Regions from separate parts of the Rossellomorea sp. DA94 genome, predicted to be linked through region 2. Evidence: riboswitches for the same ligand, from Rfam matches in the RefSeq annotation. Region 2 holds a riboswitch; each other region holds the start of a gene.
The links. Region 2 has a riboswitch for S-adenosylmethionine ahead of P8596_RS20280 (methionine ABC transporter ATP-binding protein). Riboswitches for the same ligand answer to the same signal wherever they lie in the genome.
Positions count from the first base shown of each region.

Region 1: another riboswitch for S-adenosylmethionine. It lies ahead of metK (methionine adenosyltransferase); the one in region 2 lies ahead of P8596_RS20280 (methionine ABC transporter ATP-binding protein).
Region 3: another riboswitch for S-adenosylmethionine. It lies ahead of metE (5-methyltetrahydropteroyltriglutamate--homocysteine S-methyltransferase); the one in region 2 lies ahead of P8596_RS20280 (methionine ABC transporter ATP-binding protein).
Region 4: another riboswitch for S-adenosylmethionine. It lies ahead of P8596_RS01275 (Na+/H+ antiporter NhaC family protein); the one in region 2 lies ahead of P8596_RS20280 (methionine ABC transporter ATP-binding protein).

Region 1 covers NZ_CP122397.1:3,707,146-3,711,304, forward strand. Annotated here, with positions in the region: gene P8596_RS19275 (alpha/beta hydrolase) at 1-163, opposite strand, end outside; gene P8596_RS19280 (gamma carbonic anhydrase) at 248-763, shown strand; gene metK (methionine adenosyltransferase) at 877-2,079, opposite strand; SAM riboswitch class I at 2,295-2,438, opposite strand; gene pckA (phosphoenolpyruvate carboxykinase (ATP)) at 2,759-4,159, shown strand, end outside.
Region 2 covers NZ_CP122397.1:3,887,873-3,892,031, forward strand. Annotated here, with positions in the region: gene P8596_RS20270 (MetQ/NlpA family ABC transporter substrate-binding protein) at 1-587, opposite strand, end outside; gene P8596_RS20275 (methionine ABC transporter permease) at 603-1,271, opposite strand; gene P8596_RS20280 (methionine ABC transporter ATP-binding protein) at 1,268-2,290, opposite strand; SAM riboswitch class I at 2,442-2,548, opposite strand; gene P8596_RS20285 (SCP2 sterol-binding domain-containing protein) at 2,661-3,011, opposite strand; gene P8596_RS20290 (thioredoxin family protein) at 3,527-3,844, opposite strand; gene P8596_RS20295 (toprim domain-containing protein) at 3,847-4,159, opposite strand, start outside.
Region 3 covers NZ_CP122397.1:3,714,011-3,718,169, forward strand. Annotated here, with positions in the region: gene metE (5-methyltetrahydropteroyltriglutamate--homocysteine S-methyltransferase) at 1-1,921, opposite strand, end outside; cobalamin riboswitch at 2,080-2,264, opposite strand; SAM riboswitch class I at 2,336-2,446, opposite strand; gene P8596_RS19315 (hypothetical protein) at 2,542-2,739, opposite strand; gene thiC (phosphomethylpyrimidine synthase ThiC) at 2,717-4,159, opposite strand, start outside.
Region 4 covers NZ_CP122397.1:226,156-230,314, reverse strand. Annotated here, with positions in the region: gene P8596_RS01280 (MFS transporter) at 25-1,197, opposite strand; SAM riboswitch class I at 1,459-1,563, shown strand; gene P8596_RS01275 (Na+/H+ antiporter NhaC family protein) at 1,646-2,965, shown strand; gene P8596_RS01270 ((S)-benzoin forming benzil reductase) at 3,073-3,828, opposite strand; gene P8596_RS01265 (divergent polysaccharide deacetylase family protein) at 3,940-4,159, opposite strand, start outside.

The DNA.
Region 1 (4,159 bases), 180 kb from region 2:
TTCTTGACGTCATTCCCTGACCGGGTAAGTCACCCATGACGACGTGAAAGCCTGATGCACGCCACATTTCAATGAGCCAACCATATCTTCCGTGATGTTCCATCGCTCCATGAATGATGACGATGACTGCCTTTGCCTCTTGATCTGATTCCCATTTCCACATGGCAATTCCTCCTTTGTAGTTCTCTCCATGAATGAATTCTGCTACCATTATTATAATAAATATTATTGAAAGGGGTAGTAAAAAATGCTCTATCCGTATTATGATAAGAAACCCATCATCGCCCGTTCGGCATTCATCGCCGATTATGTCACCATTTCAGGGGACGTGGAGATCGGTGAAGAATCAAGTATCTGGTTCAATACCGTCATCAGGGGGGATGTCGCTCCCACAAAAATCGGGGATAAAGTAAATATACAGGATAACTCCATTCTCCATCAGAGTCCAAATAACCCTCTTATCCTTGAAGATGAAGTGACCGTCGGCCATGGGGTGATCCTACATAGCTGCAAAATCAGGAAAAAGGCATTGATTGGCATGGGCTCCATCATTCTTGATAATGCCGAAATCGGCGAAGGGGCGTTCATCGGAGCCGGAAGCCTTGTCCCACAAGGGAAGGTCATCCCGCCAAATACCCTTGCATTCGGACGGCCGGCAAAAGTCGTGAGGGAGCTCAATGAGCACGATATCAGTGAAATGAAGCGCATTTCAAGAGAATACGCAGAAAAAGGACAATATTATAAGAACATCAAACCGTTTTAACTTCCTATACTTGGGATACCCCATCCTCCTTGAGAATACTCATGGAAGATTTTCTTTTGATCATCAACAAAAAGACCAACACCCCAAAGAGTGTTGGTCTCTTCTATCTTTCCTTATTCGCCTAATGCTTCTGCTTTCAACGCATCCGCTTTGTTTGTGCGTTCCCAAGGAAGATCAAGATCGTTACGGCCGAAGTGTCCGTAAGCAGCTGTCTGCTTGTAGATCGGACGACGAAGGTCAAGCATCTTGATGATTCCTGCAGGACGAAGGTCAAAGTTATTGCTCACAACGTCAATTAATACATCTTCTGACACTTTCCCTGTTCCAAATGTATCAACGGAGATGGATACGGGCTTCGCCACACCGATTGCATACGCTAATTGAACTTCACATTTCTCAGCAAGTCCCGCTGCCACGATGTTCTTCGCTACATAGCGCGCTGCATAAGCCGCTGAACGGTCCACTTTCGTTGCATCCTTACCAGAGAAGGCACCGCCACCGTGACGTGCGTATCCGCCATATGTGTCAACGATGATTTTACGTCCTGTCAGACCTGCATCACCTTGTGGTCCACCGATTACGAAGCGGCCAGTCGGGTTGATGAAATATTTCGTTTCTTCATCGATCAGTTCTTTCGGTACAACCGGGTCGATGACATATTCTTTCAGGTTGCGTTGGATTTGCTCAAGCGTCACTTCAGGGTGATGCTGAGTAGAGATGACGATCGTGTCGATGCGGACCGGCTTATCGTTTTCATCGTATTCAACGGTTACTTGTGTTTTTCCATCCGGACGAAGGTAAGGAAGGATCTCTTCTTTACGTACTTCCGTTAAACGACGGGAGATTTTGTGGGCAAGGGAAATCGGAAGAGGCATAAGCTCTTTCGTTTCATTACAAGCGAATCCGAACATCAATCCTTGGTCACCTGCACCGATTGCATCGATTTCTTCATCCGTCATTTGACCTTCACGGGCCTCAAGGGCCTGATCGACACCTTGAGCGATATCGGCAGACTGCTCATCAATGGAAGTCAGAACTGCACATGTTTCAGCATCAAAGCCGTATTTCGCACGGGTATAGCCAATTTCACGGATCGTTTCACGAACGATTTTCGGGATATCAACATACGTATTCGTAGTGATTTCACCTGCAACAAGCACAAGACCCGTTGTGACAGACGTTTCACACGCTACACGTGCATTCGGATCATTGGTCAGAATTGCATCAAGAATTGAATCAGAAATTTGGTCACAAATTTTATCTGGATGTCCTTCGGTTACGGACTCAGATGTAAACAGACGACGTTTAGTTGACATCAAGGTTCCTCCTTAAGCATATTTGTCAGAACAATTCTTCTGACAAAACAGTAAACAGATACGGTACTCATTTCCCTAAGTAGTATGAAGTAAACATGATTCTTTTATAAATAAATCATGATTTATGTGCATGTGGTCCACTATAAACAGAAAAAACCCTTCCTCGTGGAAAAAGTTTCAGAGGAAAGGTTTCAGATCATAGCCGCGCCTTTTCTCTCTTATCGTTCAAGGTTTTAGAGACCTTGCCTCAGTTTAGCACCTTCGCTTAATCGGATTCATTAAAGAAATGGATCCATTCACTATTTAGCAGGTTGCTGGGTTTCATAGGGTCTGCTCCCTCCACCAGCTCAGGATAAGAGTATCCGTTCAAGGAACAATGATAACGGTTAGGACAAGTGGTGTCAACTTTTTTTGAGTGACAGGTTTAACCATTCATTTCGTGGTTTCAGCCTGTTTTTTTATCATGTACATAACCTAATGGGGTAATGAGGCTAATCATTGCGAGGTGCATTTCATATAAATAAGAAGAAACAAGCTTTATTCGGTCAAGAAATGTGACAAAATGAAGACACATTATAAAATTAAATAAATAGTATAGACTAATAGCTTGATTGTGTTATACTATTTTTGTAAAGTAAACGATACCATTTAAATAAATTTATATAAAGGAAGGGTTCGAATGAATTCAGTGAGCATGTCTAATGAATTAACGGAATTACTTAATGGTCAAAACATCCAGGAACAATTATCTGTTTCTCAACTAGTCGAAAAGGTCCTTCAACGAAATGAAGGCGTTTTAACTTCATCAGGTGCAATCAGAGCAGAAACTGGTAAATACACAGGACGCTCTCCTAAAGATAAATTTATTGTAGAAGAACCAACGACGAAAGATAAAATCGAATGGGGTTCTGTCAATCAGCCGATCTCTTCGGAATCATTCGATAAATTATATACAAAAGTCATCGAATACTTAAAAGAAAAAGAAGAAGTATTTTCATTTAAAGGGTTCGCAGGGGCAGACCCGAAACATAGACTACCGATCCAGGTGATCAATGAGTTTGCCTGGCATAATCTGTTTGCCCACCAATTATTCATCCGCCCGGAAACAGAAGAGTTAAAAGATCATCAATCTGAATTCACCGTCATTTCAGCACCGAACTTCAAGGCTGATCCAGAAGTGGATGGCACTCACTCTGAAACGTTCATCATCGTTTCATTTGAAAAACGGATCGTGTTGATCGGCGGTACGGAATATGCCGGTGAAATGAAGAAATCCATCTTCTCGGTCATGAACTATGTACTTCCTGAATCCGACATCCTTTCCATGCACTGTTCTTCAAACGTTGGACGCGAAGGCGATGTAGCGTTGTTCTTCGGATTATCCGGTACTGGTAAAACGACTTTATCCGCAGATCCAAACCGCCGTTTGATCGGTGATGATGAGCACGGATGGTCCCCGAACGGCGTATTCAATATCGAAGGCGGATGCTATGCTAAGTGCATCGGGCTTACACGTGAAAAAGAACCTCAGATCTTTGATGCGATCCGTTTCGGTTCGGTACTTGAAAATGTCGTTCTTGATGACATGTCCCGCATCGCGGATTATGATGATAACACTTTAACAGAAAACACGCGTGCTGCCTACCCCCTTCAAGCGATGGAAAACATCGTGGAACCAAGTATCGCAGGACACCCAAATACGATTGTTTTCTTAACAGCTGATGCTTTCGGCGTATTACCTCCGATCAGCAAGCTGACAAAAGAACAGGCAATGTATCATTTCTTAAGTGGATATACATCGAAGCTTGCAGGTACGGAGCGTGGAATCACTTCACCACAGGCAACTTTCTCAACTTGCTTTGGATCTCCATTCCTTCCGCTTCCTGCCACTCGTTACGCAGAAATGCTCGGTAAGAAGATCGATGAGCACAATGCACAGGTATTCCTCGTGAATACAGGTTGGACCGGCGGAGAATACGGAGTGGGGAATCGCATGAAGCTTTCCTACACCCGCGCCATGATACAGGCGGCACTTGAGGGTGAACTTACGAATGTGGAAACGGCAACAGACGAGATTTTC
Region 2 (4,159 bases):
TCATTTTCATACATTTGCGGAAGGAGTGCCGCTTCGTATTCATAATCGAATTTCAGTTTTTTTGGATTTTCTTTGATGTCTTCCAGCTGTGCCTGTGTATTTTCCACTCCGTCCTTTAACGTGATCAGACCTTTTTTCTCTAATAATGTAAGGATGCGGCCATGATCGGATACGGAATTACTCATCAAGATCGTGGCACCTTCAGGAAGGTCCTCAAGAGATTTATACTTTTTGGAATATACACCGATTGGCTCGATATGAATTCCGCCTGCATTGACGAAATCATATTCGTTCTCTTTCATCTGCAAGTCCATGTAAGGTACGGTTTGGAAGTAGTTCGCATCCAAATCACCATTGTCCAAGTCTTTATTCGGAAGGATATAGTCTTGATATGTTTCAATTTGCAGGTCGATTCCCTTATCTTCCAAAATCGGTTTCACTTTTTCAAGGATTTCCGCATGGGGAACGTTTGACGCTCCTACCACTAATTCCTTCCCGTCACTGCTTCCAGAGCCGGAATCACTCCCGCATGCTGCCAATCCAAAGATACTTGTTGCTGCTACTATTCCTGCTAACCATTTTTTCATCTGTTTTCTCTCCTCTTATCGTTTGTCTAATTTATTTGTGAAGTAGTCACCAATGATTTGAATGGCAAATACAACGAGTAAAATCATGATGGTTGCGGCAAGGGTTACATCCTCCCTGCTCCGTTGAAAACCATCCAGGTAAGCGAGGTTTCCTAATCCCCCGGCACCGATGACACCCGCCATTGCCGTATACCCCACCAGGGCGATGGCTGTTACCGTGATACCTGAAACCAAAGCCGGAAGAGATTCGGGAATAAGCACTTTCCATATGATCGTGCTAGTCTTCGCTCCCATCGCTTTCGCTGCTTCGATGACGCCTTTGTTCACTTCTCTCAATGCAATTTCCACCATGCGTGCGTAAAACGGTGCTGCTCCGATGATCAGGGCGGGCAGGGCCGCGTTCGCCCCGCGGATGGTATCCAATAAGAATTTTGTAAATGGAATGAGTAATACAATCAGGATAATGAACGGAATCGAGCGGAATACATTGACCACTGCACTGGTCACCGTATATGTAAGCTTGTTTTCCCATAAATTTTCCTTGGATGTAAGAAATAACAGGATCCCGAGAATCAGTCCTACTACGAAGGTAATCAGAACTGACATCCCCGTCATATAAAGGGTTTCAACTGTCGCTTCCCACATCTTCTCCCAGTCCACATTCGGAAATATATTTTCTATCATCCTCCGATCACCTCCACTTTGACCATCTGTTCCTCAGCGAAGGCAACGGCTGCAGAAATCGTCTCTTCGTTTCCATCAAGATGAACGAACAGCGTACCATAAGCCCCTTTTTGCGTCTGGGAAATCTGTCCTTGAAGGATATTGACATCCAAGTCGAAACTTCGGATCAAGCTGGTAATGAGCGGTTGCTCAGTCGATTCACCAACAAAGGTGAATTTCAGTACTTTTCCTTCCGGATACTGAGCTACGAGGTGATCGATTGTTTCCCCTGTTTCTTCCACTTGAGATACTTCTCTCACAAATCGCTTTGTCACCTGCTCTTTAGGATTTCTGAACACCTCAAGAACATCCCCTAGTTCTACCACCTTCCCTTGTTCCATGACCGCCACACGATGGCAGATTTTTTTGATCACATGCATTTCATGGGTGATCAGGACGATGGTCAGACCTAAACGTTTATTAATATCCACCAATAAATCAAGGATGGAATCGGTTGTTTGCGGATCTAAAGCAGAGGTGGCTTCGTCACAGAGAAGGACGTCGGGATTATTTGCAAGGGATCTCGCAATCCCGACCCTCTGTTTCTGTCCACCGCTCAACTGGGATGGATAGGCGTCTCCTCTTCCTTCTAATCCCACCAGCTCCAATAATTCATTGGCCCTTCGCACTCTCTCCTTCTTAGAAACTCCGGCTATTTCTAATGGAAACTGGATATTTTCAAGTACCGTACGCGACCAAAGGAGATTGAAATGCTGAAAGATCATCCCTATTGACTGCCTCGCCTGCCGAAGATCTTTCCCTTTCACTTTGGAAACGATCTGTCCATTTACGTTCACGGTTCCATTCGTGGGAACTTCAAGTCCATTGAGCATCCGGATCAACGTACTTTTCCCTGCCCCACTATAGCCAATCACTCCAAAAATTTCCCCTTGGCCAATGTCGATGGTGACGCCATCAACGGCTGAAATCTGGCCAGATTTTGATTGATAGATTTTTTTCACATCTGATATGGTAATCATGCTGTCTCCACCTTCTTTCTGAGTAAAACGACCTTTTTAATAAGAATTACAGTTGCACATACCGGGCAATCCCCACAGCCTTTTCGTTTACAATAAAAAATGCCTTCCTGCGATAAGCAGAAAGGCATAATCATATATAGGACTATCCTTTCTCTCATCTTTCAAAGCAAATGCTTTGAGTGAATTGGCACCATTTCAATTTTCATTGACGGTTGCCGGGCTTCATAGGGCACGTCCCTCCACCTCTCTAAATAAGAGTAAAGTATCGATTTATTTAATTTTTTGAATTGTTAAAGACTCTGAAAATTTGCTACAAGAGAGATTCTATCATCGAAAATAGAAATGTGTCAATTCTTTTTTCTTATGTTTTTTAAACTTGAACCGGTTCCTTGACCCTGGACCTTGTCAGCCAGAGGATGGATTCTACAAATAACAGCTGGCGGTATCCTCCCCTGACTTCCAGGATGCCGTTTTCAATCAGTTGAGACAATCGCTCTTCTCCTGTTAGTAGGGATAGCATGTCCTGCTCTTGTCCCTCAATGACAAAATGCGATTCCCCGCTACCATCAGTCAATACAGTACACCGCCTGTTTGAAATGGAGATTGCATAACGTTCCTTTTCACATTGAAACTGAAGAACAAATGGGCTGTCCGGAAATAAGAGTCGTAAGTGATACCTTGAATGACACTGATCTACTAATTCCTCTAAATAGATTCGCATGAATACCCTCCCAGTGAAACTTCTATATAGTATCAATTCCACTTTTAGGTATTTTTTCCTTTTAGACATTCTCGACATGTTTTGAATGAGTTTATCTTATTTGTCGAACAGTAAGAAATTGGGTGATGACCAGTCAAAAAATGATGGGATTCGAAACATTTCCCAAGAAATATGTCCTCGTTTGTAGAAAGAAAATGACTACTTTCGTAAATTTTTTCTGTTTTTTATCAGCATCGTGCTGGTTGATTTCCGCTCCAGATGCTCGCTTTCTTCGGGGCGTGAGTTGAGCCTCCTCGTGCTTCGCCCTGCGGGGTCTCAACTTTCCCGCTATTCCCGAAGGAGTCGAGCATCTTCCGCTCCAATCAACACTAATAATGTACTTCTCAAATTAGTTCGTTTTAATAGTCATTTATTCATATGTGTTGAGAGGGCAATTTCATCCTATTTCTAAAGCTGGTGAAGAATAGAAGTGAAGACAAAATAAAAAGACCTTTCATAAAGGTCTCTTATCCCCACTAGATGTTTTGGATTTTGTTGATGGTTTCGTATAGGAATGGGACGGATTGAAAGGCATAGATTCTTTCCATTTCCTGTCCATCTTTAAATAAAAGAAGGCAGGGGACGCTTTCAATGGATTGTTCTTCGGCAAATTGGGGCAGATAGTTCAGGTTCGCCTTCACAAAATGAAATGACTGGGGGAGTTTCTCGACCACTTCCAACATTTTACCCGCGACCTGACATGTACCACACATCGGTGTATATAGATAAACGGCTTCCAACGCATGGGATCTGATCGATTCGTTTAATTCTTCTGTCTGGCTTACCTCCAACAAAACTAAATCATCCTTTTTCCAAGATATTCTTTATGCACATCGATATTGGCACCAATGAGAACGGAAGCAAGATGATATTCCGGGGCTGCGGCCACTTCCTTATACATCCGGTCTATATAAAGGTGTTCCGCCTCGGGGAATTCACGCTTGAATTGTTTACGTAACTTCTCCCCTGCATCATCCGCATCGACGAGGATGTATACATCCCTTTCAAACAGCTCATCGATGAGTTCGTCCATTTTGGTGATGCTTATCGTTCCATTTGTGCAAATAATTTCAATCGGTTCTTTGATTATGTCTCTTACTTTCCGCTTG
Region 3 (4,159 bases), 170 kb from region 2:
TTTGAGTTTCATTTTGCACCGATGATGTGGCTAACTTAAATGAAAAGACCGCAGCCTGTAAATATTCTTCCCACCGTTCCTTTTTTAAGGGTAAACCCTCTCTAAGTGCCGGTTCGTCTACCTGGATCATCCATATTCCCTCATCTTCGAGTGACTCAATCTCTTTCCGAAGAGAGAGCGCTATTTGATTAGCTACTATATAGCGGGGAATGTCATTCCGAACAAAGGACCAGTTTAGAATGGTAATAGGGCCCGTTACCATTCCCTTTACCGGTTTATCAGTTAGAGATTGGGCATACACGGTTTCTTTAACTGTCATCGGCTCTTTGAAATTCACATCCCCATAAATGATTGGAGGCTTCACACATCTGGACCCGTAGGATTGGACCCATCCGAATGTAGTGAAGTGAAATCCCTCTAGTTTCTCACCGAAAAATTCCACCATATCGGTCCGTTCAAATTCTCCATGTACAAATACGTCCAGGCCGATTTCTTCCTGAATGTCGATCCACCGCTTTATTTCTGCACGAATGAACCGTTGATACTCACCCTCATCAAGCTCTCCATTACGCCACTTCTTCCTTTGTCTTCTTACCTCCCTTGTCTGAGGGAAGCTGCCAATTGTGGTAGTGGGAAGAAGAGGGAGCTTTGACTGTGCTACCATGCGAATCGAAAATGGAGATTTTCGTCCGACATCTAATGGATTCAATCCTTTTAACTTATCTTGAACAGATGGTTTGTTTCTATTTGGCGATGTATGTAAGTCACTTATGGACTTCAAACATTCATCCACATCACTCTGCACTCTCCATATTCCTTCCCCGAGGGCTCTTGTTAGGAGGACGACTTCCTGCAATTTCTCATCAGCAAATGAAATACCATTACGAAGCGTTTTATCCAAAGTTTCTTCATTCCGCACGGTCACCGGTACATGGAGCAAACTGGATGATGGCTGAATGATTAAGCGGTCCTTTGGTACATAATCAGTCAATTCAGATAAAAATGAATGGGCTTCAACAAGATTCGTCCTCCAGATATTCCTGCCGTCCACAACTCCTGCTGCCAGAATTTTATCTTTAGGGAAACCGTTTTGCTTTAGTGCAGCCATATTCTCTCCCCGGTCATATATAAAATCCATACCTATCCCGTCTACAGGAATGGCTGTCACCTCTTTATAGTGTTCTAAATGATCAAAATAGGTTTGAAGAATAATCTTTACATCAGGAGCGGCTTTCTTTAATCTTCCGTAAATTTCGGTAAATCGATCAATCTCTTGTTTTGTGATGGAAGCACACAGGATCGGCTCGTCGATCTGCACCCATTCTACTCCCTCTTCCTGCAATTCTCGCAAGATCCCGGCATATAAAGGCACAAAGTCGTTTACGATTGATTGATAGTCTACTTCATAATATCCTTTAGATAATTTCACGAAGGTGAATGGACCCACTATTACCGGCTTCCCCTTAATACCAAGCTTTTCTTTCGCTTCCTTGTAATAGAATAGCGGACGATTTTCCACCAGTTGAGGTACGGATTCCCCAAGTTCCGGGACAATATAATGATAATTGGTGTTAAACCATTTCGTCATTTCTGATGCTGCTGCCCCCTTTGCCCCCCTTGCCATTTCAAAATACGTATCCAGACTGACTTTCCCGCCTTTATAGTGAAATCTGTCGGGAACGATTCCGAACATGGCCGCAGTATCAAGTACATGATCATATAAGCTGAAATCCCCGAGTGGAATCAAATCCACCCCTTGATCCAGCTGCTTCTTCACATGATCCAGGCGAATGTTCTCTATTTGTTCCAGGAAGGAATCTTCGTCAACCTTACCTGCCCAATATTCTTCCAATGTCTTTTTCCACTCACGATTTTCTCCAATCCTCGGATACCCTAAACTCGAACTCATGACCTTACTCATCATTCACACTCCCCATCTTTATCATCTTTAGTACGTAGTCCCAACAAAAAAATCTCCCTTTCAAATGAAAGAGAGATTCATACGCATATCTAACTAGAGTCGAGACAAACTGATATCCTCAACACGTATTCCTCACCCCTCTCTATATCCACGTAGAGCATAAGCGCATACAACAGGCAGGTCTCCTGACTTAGGTTCACAGCTTCTTATCCCTTCCCATTTCAACAGAAATAGTGGTTGAATGATAAGTCGCTCCCCGTTACAGTGGCGGGACCGCGCCGGATTTTCACCGGTCTTCCCTTTTAGCTGAGAGTGTCTCAGCACCTATTGCATTGGTCTATTTAATTTTTCTTTCAAAAAAACGTAAAACCCTCTCTAACTACTGTAGAGAGGGTTTCATGTTAATAGAATCCTCTCTTATTTTCCAAAGCCGTTTGCTTTGCAGGAATTAGCACCTTTTCAACAATTCCGTTGAATGGTTGCCGGGTTTCACAGGGCCAGTCCCTCCACCTCTCTCAATAAGAGTTTCACATATTCATTTACTATTCTGAAATTTGTAATAATCGTAGCACGGTACATAAGAGCTGTCAAAAGAAATTCAATCAATAACTTACACTTTTCTAATAATAGGTACTTTCTACATAATGACATTTGATACAAGACCTTGTTACATCAGTCTCATAGAAGACATGCCTGCAGTTTTCCTGAATGCTCTTCACTTCTTTTTCGAGTTGGGTGATTTTCTGATTGAGCTTTATGATCTCATACTTCAATTTGAGGACATGACAGGTAGGTTTATCGATAGATGTTTGATCCATTTTCCACAAACTCCTTCGATTTTTCTTTCAATCCTTTTTCTATTTCCTTATGAACATCATCAATGCTATTCTGCTCCATTCCCCTTATATCATGTGATATTCTCATTGAACAAAATTTCGGTCCACACATTGAACAAAAATGGGCCGTTTTTGCCCCTTCTGCAGGAAGTGTTTCATCATGATACTCCCTTGCACGTTCCGGGTCCAGGGATAAATTAAATTGGTCATTCCATCTAAATTCAAATCGAGCCTTAGAAACGGCATTATCCCTTACTTGTGCCCCTGGATGCCCTTTCGCCAAATCCGCTGCGTGTGCGGCGATTTTATAAGCAATGACACCCTCTCGCACATCATCTTTATTCGGTAATCCCAGATGCTCTTTCGGTGTTACATAGCACAGCATAGCTGTTCCAAACCAACCGATCATGGCAGCCCCTATGGCGGAAGTAATGTGATCATACCCCGGTGCAATATCTGTCGTTAATGGCCCCAGGGTATAAAAAGGAGCTTCATGACAGATTTCCATTTGCTTATCCACATTCTCTTTAATCATATGCATAGGTACATGACCAGGGCCTTCAATCATCACCTGTACATCATGCTTCCAAGCAATTTTGGTTAGCTCACCCAATGTTTCAAGCTCGGCAAACTGTGCTTCATCATTCGCATCAGCAATTGATCCGGGCCTTAAACCATCTCCTAGGGAAACGGAGATATCATAGGCTTTTAAAATCTTACATATATCTTCAAAATGTGAATAAAGAAAATTCTCTTTATGATGGGCAAGACACCATTGTGCCATGATTGAACCTCCGCGCGATACGATTCCCGTTGTACGATTAGCCGTCAGGTGAATATAGCGCAATAATACACCTGCATGGATGGTGAAGTAATCAACACCTTGCTCCGCCTGTTCGATCAATGTATCCCTATACACATCCCATGTCAGATTCTCTGCAATCCCGTTAACCTTTTCAAGTGCTTGATAAATCGGTACGGTACCTACAGGGACAGGCGAATTTCGAATGACCCACTCCCTTGTTGTATGGATGTTTTTTCCTGTTGATAAGTCCATTATGGTGTCGGCACCCCAGCGAGTTGCCCACGTCATTTTCTCCACTTCTTCTTCAACGGATGAGGATACGGCCGAGTTTCCGATATTGGCGTTTATTTTCACATGAAAGTGACGACCGATGATCATCGGTTCACATTCAGGATGATTGATATTAGCAGGAATGATGGCCCTGCCATTTGCTACTTCTTCTCTGACAAATGAAGGATCCATCTTTTCCCGGATAGCAATGAACTCCATTTCCGGTGTAATGATTCCTTTTTTCGCATAATGCATTTGAGTCACATTACGACCCGTTTTTGCACGCATTGGGGTACGTTTGATAGTTGGGAACGACTCTACGTTTGC
Region 4 (4,159 bases), 970 kb from region 2:
CCGTGGGTAGCGGATGCCTGTTTTTTAGTAAGCTAATGCCTTCTTCTTTTCTTCTTTCATTAGGACGAAGCAGAGAAAGATGCCTAGGAGTGACAGGACTGCGAAGAAGAGGTATACCGTGTAGATGGAATAGGTTTCATAGATGAAACCTCCCACGAAGGTACTGAACCAATTCCCGAGACCATTTCCGATGGCGGAATAGACGGTGACGGCAGTAGCTGTAATATGTGCCGGCGTGATTTCTTTGATGTAGCGTAGCCCCGCAGGAATGAATAATCCGATGGCAAGCCCCTGCATCACCGCTGAGGAATAGACCAGCCATAGACTTGGTTCTGTGAAGTAAAATAGCCAGCGGATCATGGATGCAGCACCTGCCAGCGCCGCTACGGTCAAGAGACCGAACTTATCAATCCACCCTCCCGCGATTCTCATAAACGGTACTTCTGATAGGACGGCAATCAGAAATGCGAGACCGATTCCGGCGTACGTACCACCTGAATCTTCTACGAATAATCCGAAATACACGTTATTGGCTAAATTTGGGCCGAACACCAGGAACGTGACGGCCAGGAAGATCAGAAACTTCTTCATCGTGAATAATTCCTTCATCCCGGCTTTTAGATCAAGCTTAGCTGCCGCTCTCTCTTTAGGAAAACGGAAGGATAGGAATCCGGATAGGACCAGACAGATAAAGAAGGAGTAGAAAATGATCGTCGGTCCGATGAATCCCTCTGAAAGCCTCCCCATGACGAACACGGCAATCCCGAATCCCAATGAGCCGAACAGACGAATATTTCCGTAGTTATAACCGACTTTACTTGTATACTTCAAGCTGATGCTGTCAGACACGGGAATGATGGCACTTTGGAAGATCGCAACTAAAATCGCGACCACCAATAGTCCATAGTAAACATCCATGAATAAATAACCAAGAGCAAAGATCCCTGCAACTAAGGAGGTTAATCCCAACACGACGGTTGGCTTATTGGTTGTGTCACTGACCATCCCCCATATCGGCTGGAAGAAAATCATCATGATCGGGCCGACAGACATGATGGTTCCGATCTGATATCCATTTAACCCCACACTTTCACTTAAATATACACTGAGTAAAGGATATAAACTTCCAACCCCGAAGAAGGTCAATAGATAAAACCCTTGTAACGTAAAAATTTGATTTCGCACATTTCTTTCCACTACCGTATCCCCCAAGATGTTTTTTGTCTATCTTATAGTAGACCTTGACCGTTCAATTGTCTATGTGTTTATGCCTTTTTATGGATAAACTCCCGCGTTTTATGATGCATGCCTTGCTACGGCGATCTCCCGCCGCTTTCGTTTGATCCAGCTGTGGCAGTCATGCCCTGCATGTATATTTCCAATAAATTACCGTTTGACTTTTTCGATTAAACCCTTTAAAGTATGGAAGTATATTTTAAGTGAACTGAATAACATATCTTCTTATCCAGAGAGACGGAGGGACTGGCCCTGTGATGTCTCGGCAGCGGACTCATGATGAGTGCTGTGCCACATCCAGCAAGCGTAATGCTTGAAAGATAAGAGGAGTGTTTCGTTTGAATGAAACCTCTTCTTATACTGGAAGAGGTTTTTTTATTTGATTTCACACGACAAAGGAGTGTTTGACATGAACCAAGAAAAAGGTAATTTACTGGCTTTATTGCCCTTGATCATATTTGTTTCACTGTTCCTTGGAGCGGGGATCCTTTCAGGAGATTTTTATGCATTCCCTGTACTGGTATCCATCATCATTGCCTCCATTGTAGCCCTTGCGATGAATCGGAAAGAGTCGTTAACCTCTAAGGTTGAACGGTTCGCAAAAGGTGCCGGGCACCCGGACATTATGATTATGGTCTTTATCTTCTTATTAGCCGGTGCGTTTTCCGGTGTAGCAGAAAAGATGGGCGCCGTTGATTCAACCGTCAATTTTGCCCTATCCGTGCTTCCTGGTAATCTGATCATTGTTGGATTATTCATCATCGCCGCTTTCATTTCCCTATCAATGGGGACATCAATGGGGACGATTGCAGCACTTGCCCCAATCGGAGTAGGCATCAGCTCAGGAGCCGACATTTCTATGCCACTTGCTATGGCCACCGTCATCGGGGGAGCGATGTTCGGGGACAATTTATCGTTCATCTCGGATACAACGATTGCAGCCGTACGCACACAGAAAACCGAAATGAAGGACAAGTTCAAAGTGAACTTCTTCATTGTCTTACCCGCAGCCATCATCACGATGGTCATCCTTTTTTTCCTTACGATGGGGACTCCATCCTCCGTCGACGCAGGAAGCTTCGACTGGATTAAAATCATCCCTTACCTCGGAGTGATCATTGGGGCCCTTGCAGGATTAAACGTATTTGTCGTTTTAATCGGCGGGATTGTGTTGGCAGGGGTTATCGGATTTTCGGATGGAAGCTTTACCCCATCGAGTTACTTTGGTAGTGTAGCCGACGGGATGACGGGCATGGCAGAGATTGTGATCCTTTCCATCCTGATCGGCGGAGTCGTCGAACTGATTCGTCATAATGGAGGGATTCAAGCTATCCTTTACCATGCCACACGTAAGATTAAATCTCCTCAGGGAGCACAGCTTGCAACAGCAGGCTTGGTCAGTTCGACGAATCTTTGCACAGCCAATAACACAATTTCCATTATCATCGCAGGACCACTGGCCAAAACGCTTAGCGATCAGTATGGCGTAGATTCCCGTAAGTCAGCAAGTATCCTCGATATTTTCTCTTGTGCCGTTCAAGGGTTGATCCCATACGGTGCACAGGCACTGTTAGTGGCGGAAGTAGCCGGCATATCACCTGTCAGCATCATCCCTTATGCCTTCTACCCTGTCCTGATTGCCGTTTGCGGACTGATTGCGATTCAATTCGCCCTTCCGAAGTTCACACGGAGAACCGCTACTGATGGAGATCCGGTCCGTTCTTCTTAGTCCGTTGGAAAAGAGACAAATCCGTCTGGGTTTGTCTCTTTTTTGTGTCTGGGTTATTCAAACACCATTAAAAAAGCAGACCCCGATTTCCGGAATCTGCTCTTTTCTTATAACAAATCATTCACATGATACAGTTTACCACTTTCAATATTGGTTTTGGTTATGAGAGCCACCAGTGCATCCGCTACCGTGTCCGTGCTGCGCAGCATCCCCTCTTCTTTGTAGCGCTGGAACGACTCAACCTCGGCAAAGGCTTCTTTGGAGGACGAGCGGATTTCCCCCTGCATATCCGTATCCATCACTCCCGGACTGAAAGCGATGACCTGATGACGGCTATGTGTGTTGGAGAGCTCAAGGCTCACCGTTTCAGTCAGCATATTGACTCCCGCCTTAGTCGCGCAATACGTACTCCAGCCATAAACGGGACGACTTCCCGCTCCTGAACTGATGTTGACCATGATCATTTTCGATTCAGAGCCTTTTGCTGCCTTGAGCAATTCATTGGTGGCGATCATAGGTGAAAGTAGATTGACGTGGACACTCGTTTCCATTGCTTCATTTTCCACTTCACCCGACGTATTGATCGGTGTCACCACGCCTGCATTTTGAACGACATATATCTTCTTGGCTCCAGATCCAAATACCTTTGCCCCTACTTCGCGGAACACCGCTTCTGTTTGTCCCGATTGAGATAGATCACAGGGAAAGAATTCATACGACACTTCTTTTTCCCGTGCAAGCTTTTGTAAGCTGTCATTATCCGAACGGGATATATTGAGAATACCGATGCCTTTTTCAATAAAGAGCCTGGCGACGGACTCCCCTAATCCCCTTGTTGCTCCTGTCACGATTGCATAATCCATTTCGAATCATCTCCTTCTTACATACTGATTATAAAGGAGAGTTTCCTTTCCTCAAAAAATTAAGCATCAAGTTAACCGAATTTTTACTAATATTTGTGAAAAAGCACACCATCAAGGCATGCTCTCATCAATCAAATGATATTCCGGTATGAGGTCGGATAGTGGTACGATCGACGCTTTTTTCTCATAAAGGGGAAGAAATTCTTTTAACATGGTGGCAACCTTCATGCCTGTAACCCCCACATGCCCGATCGCGATGGTTGCATCATCACGATCCAATGTCTTTGAAAGGAGTCTCGCCTGCTTCCCGATGTGTTGAATGGTGTAGATA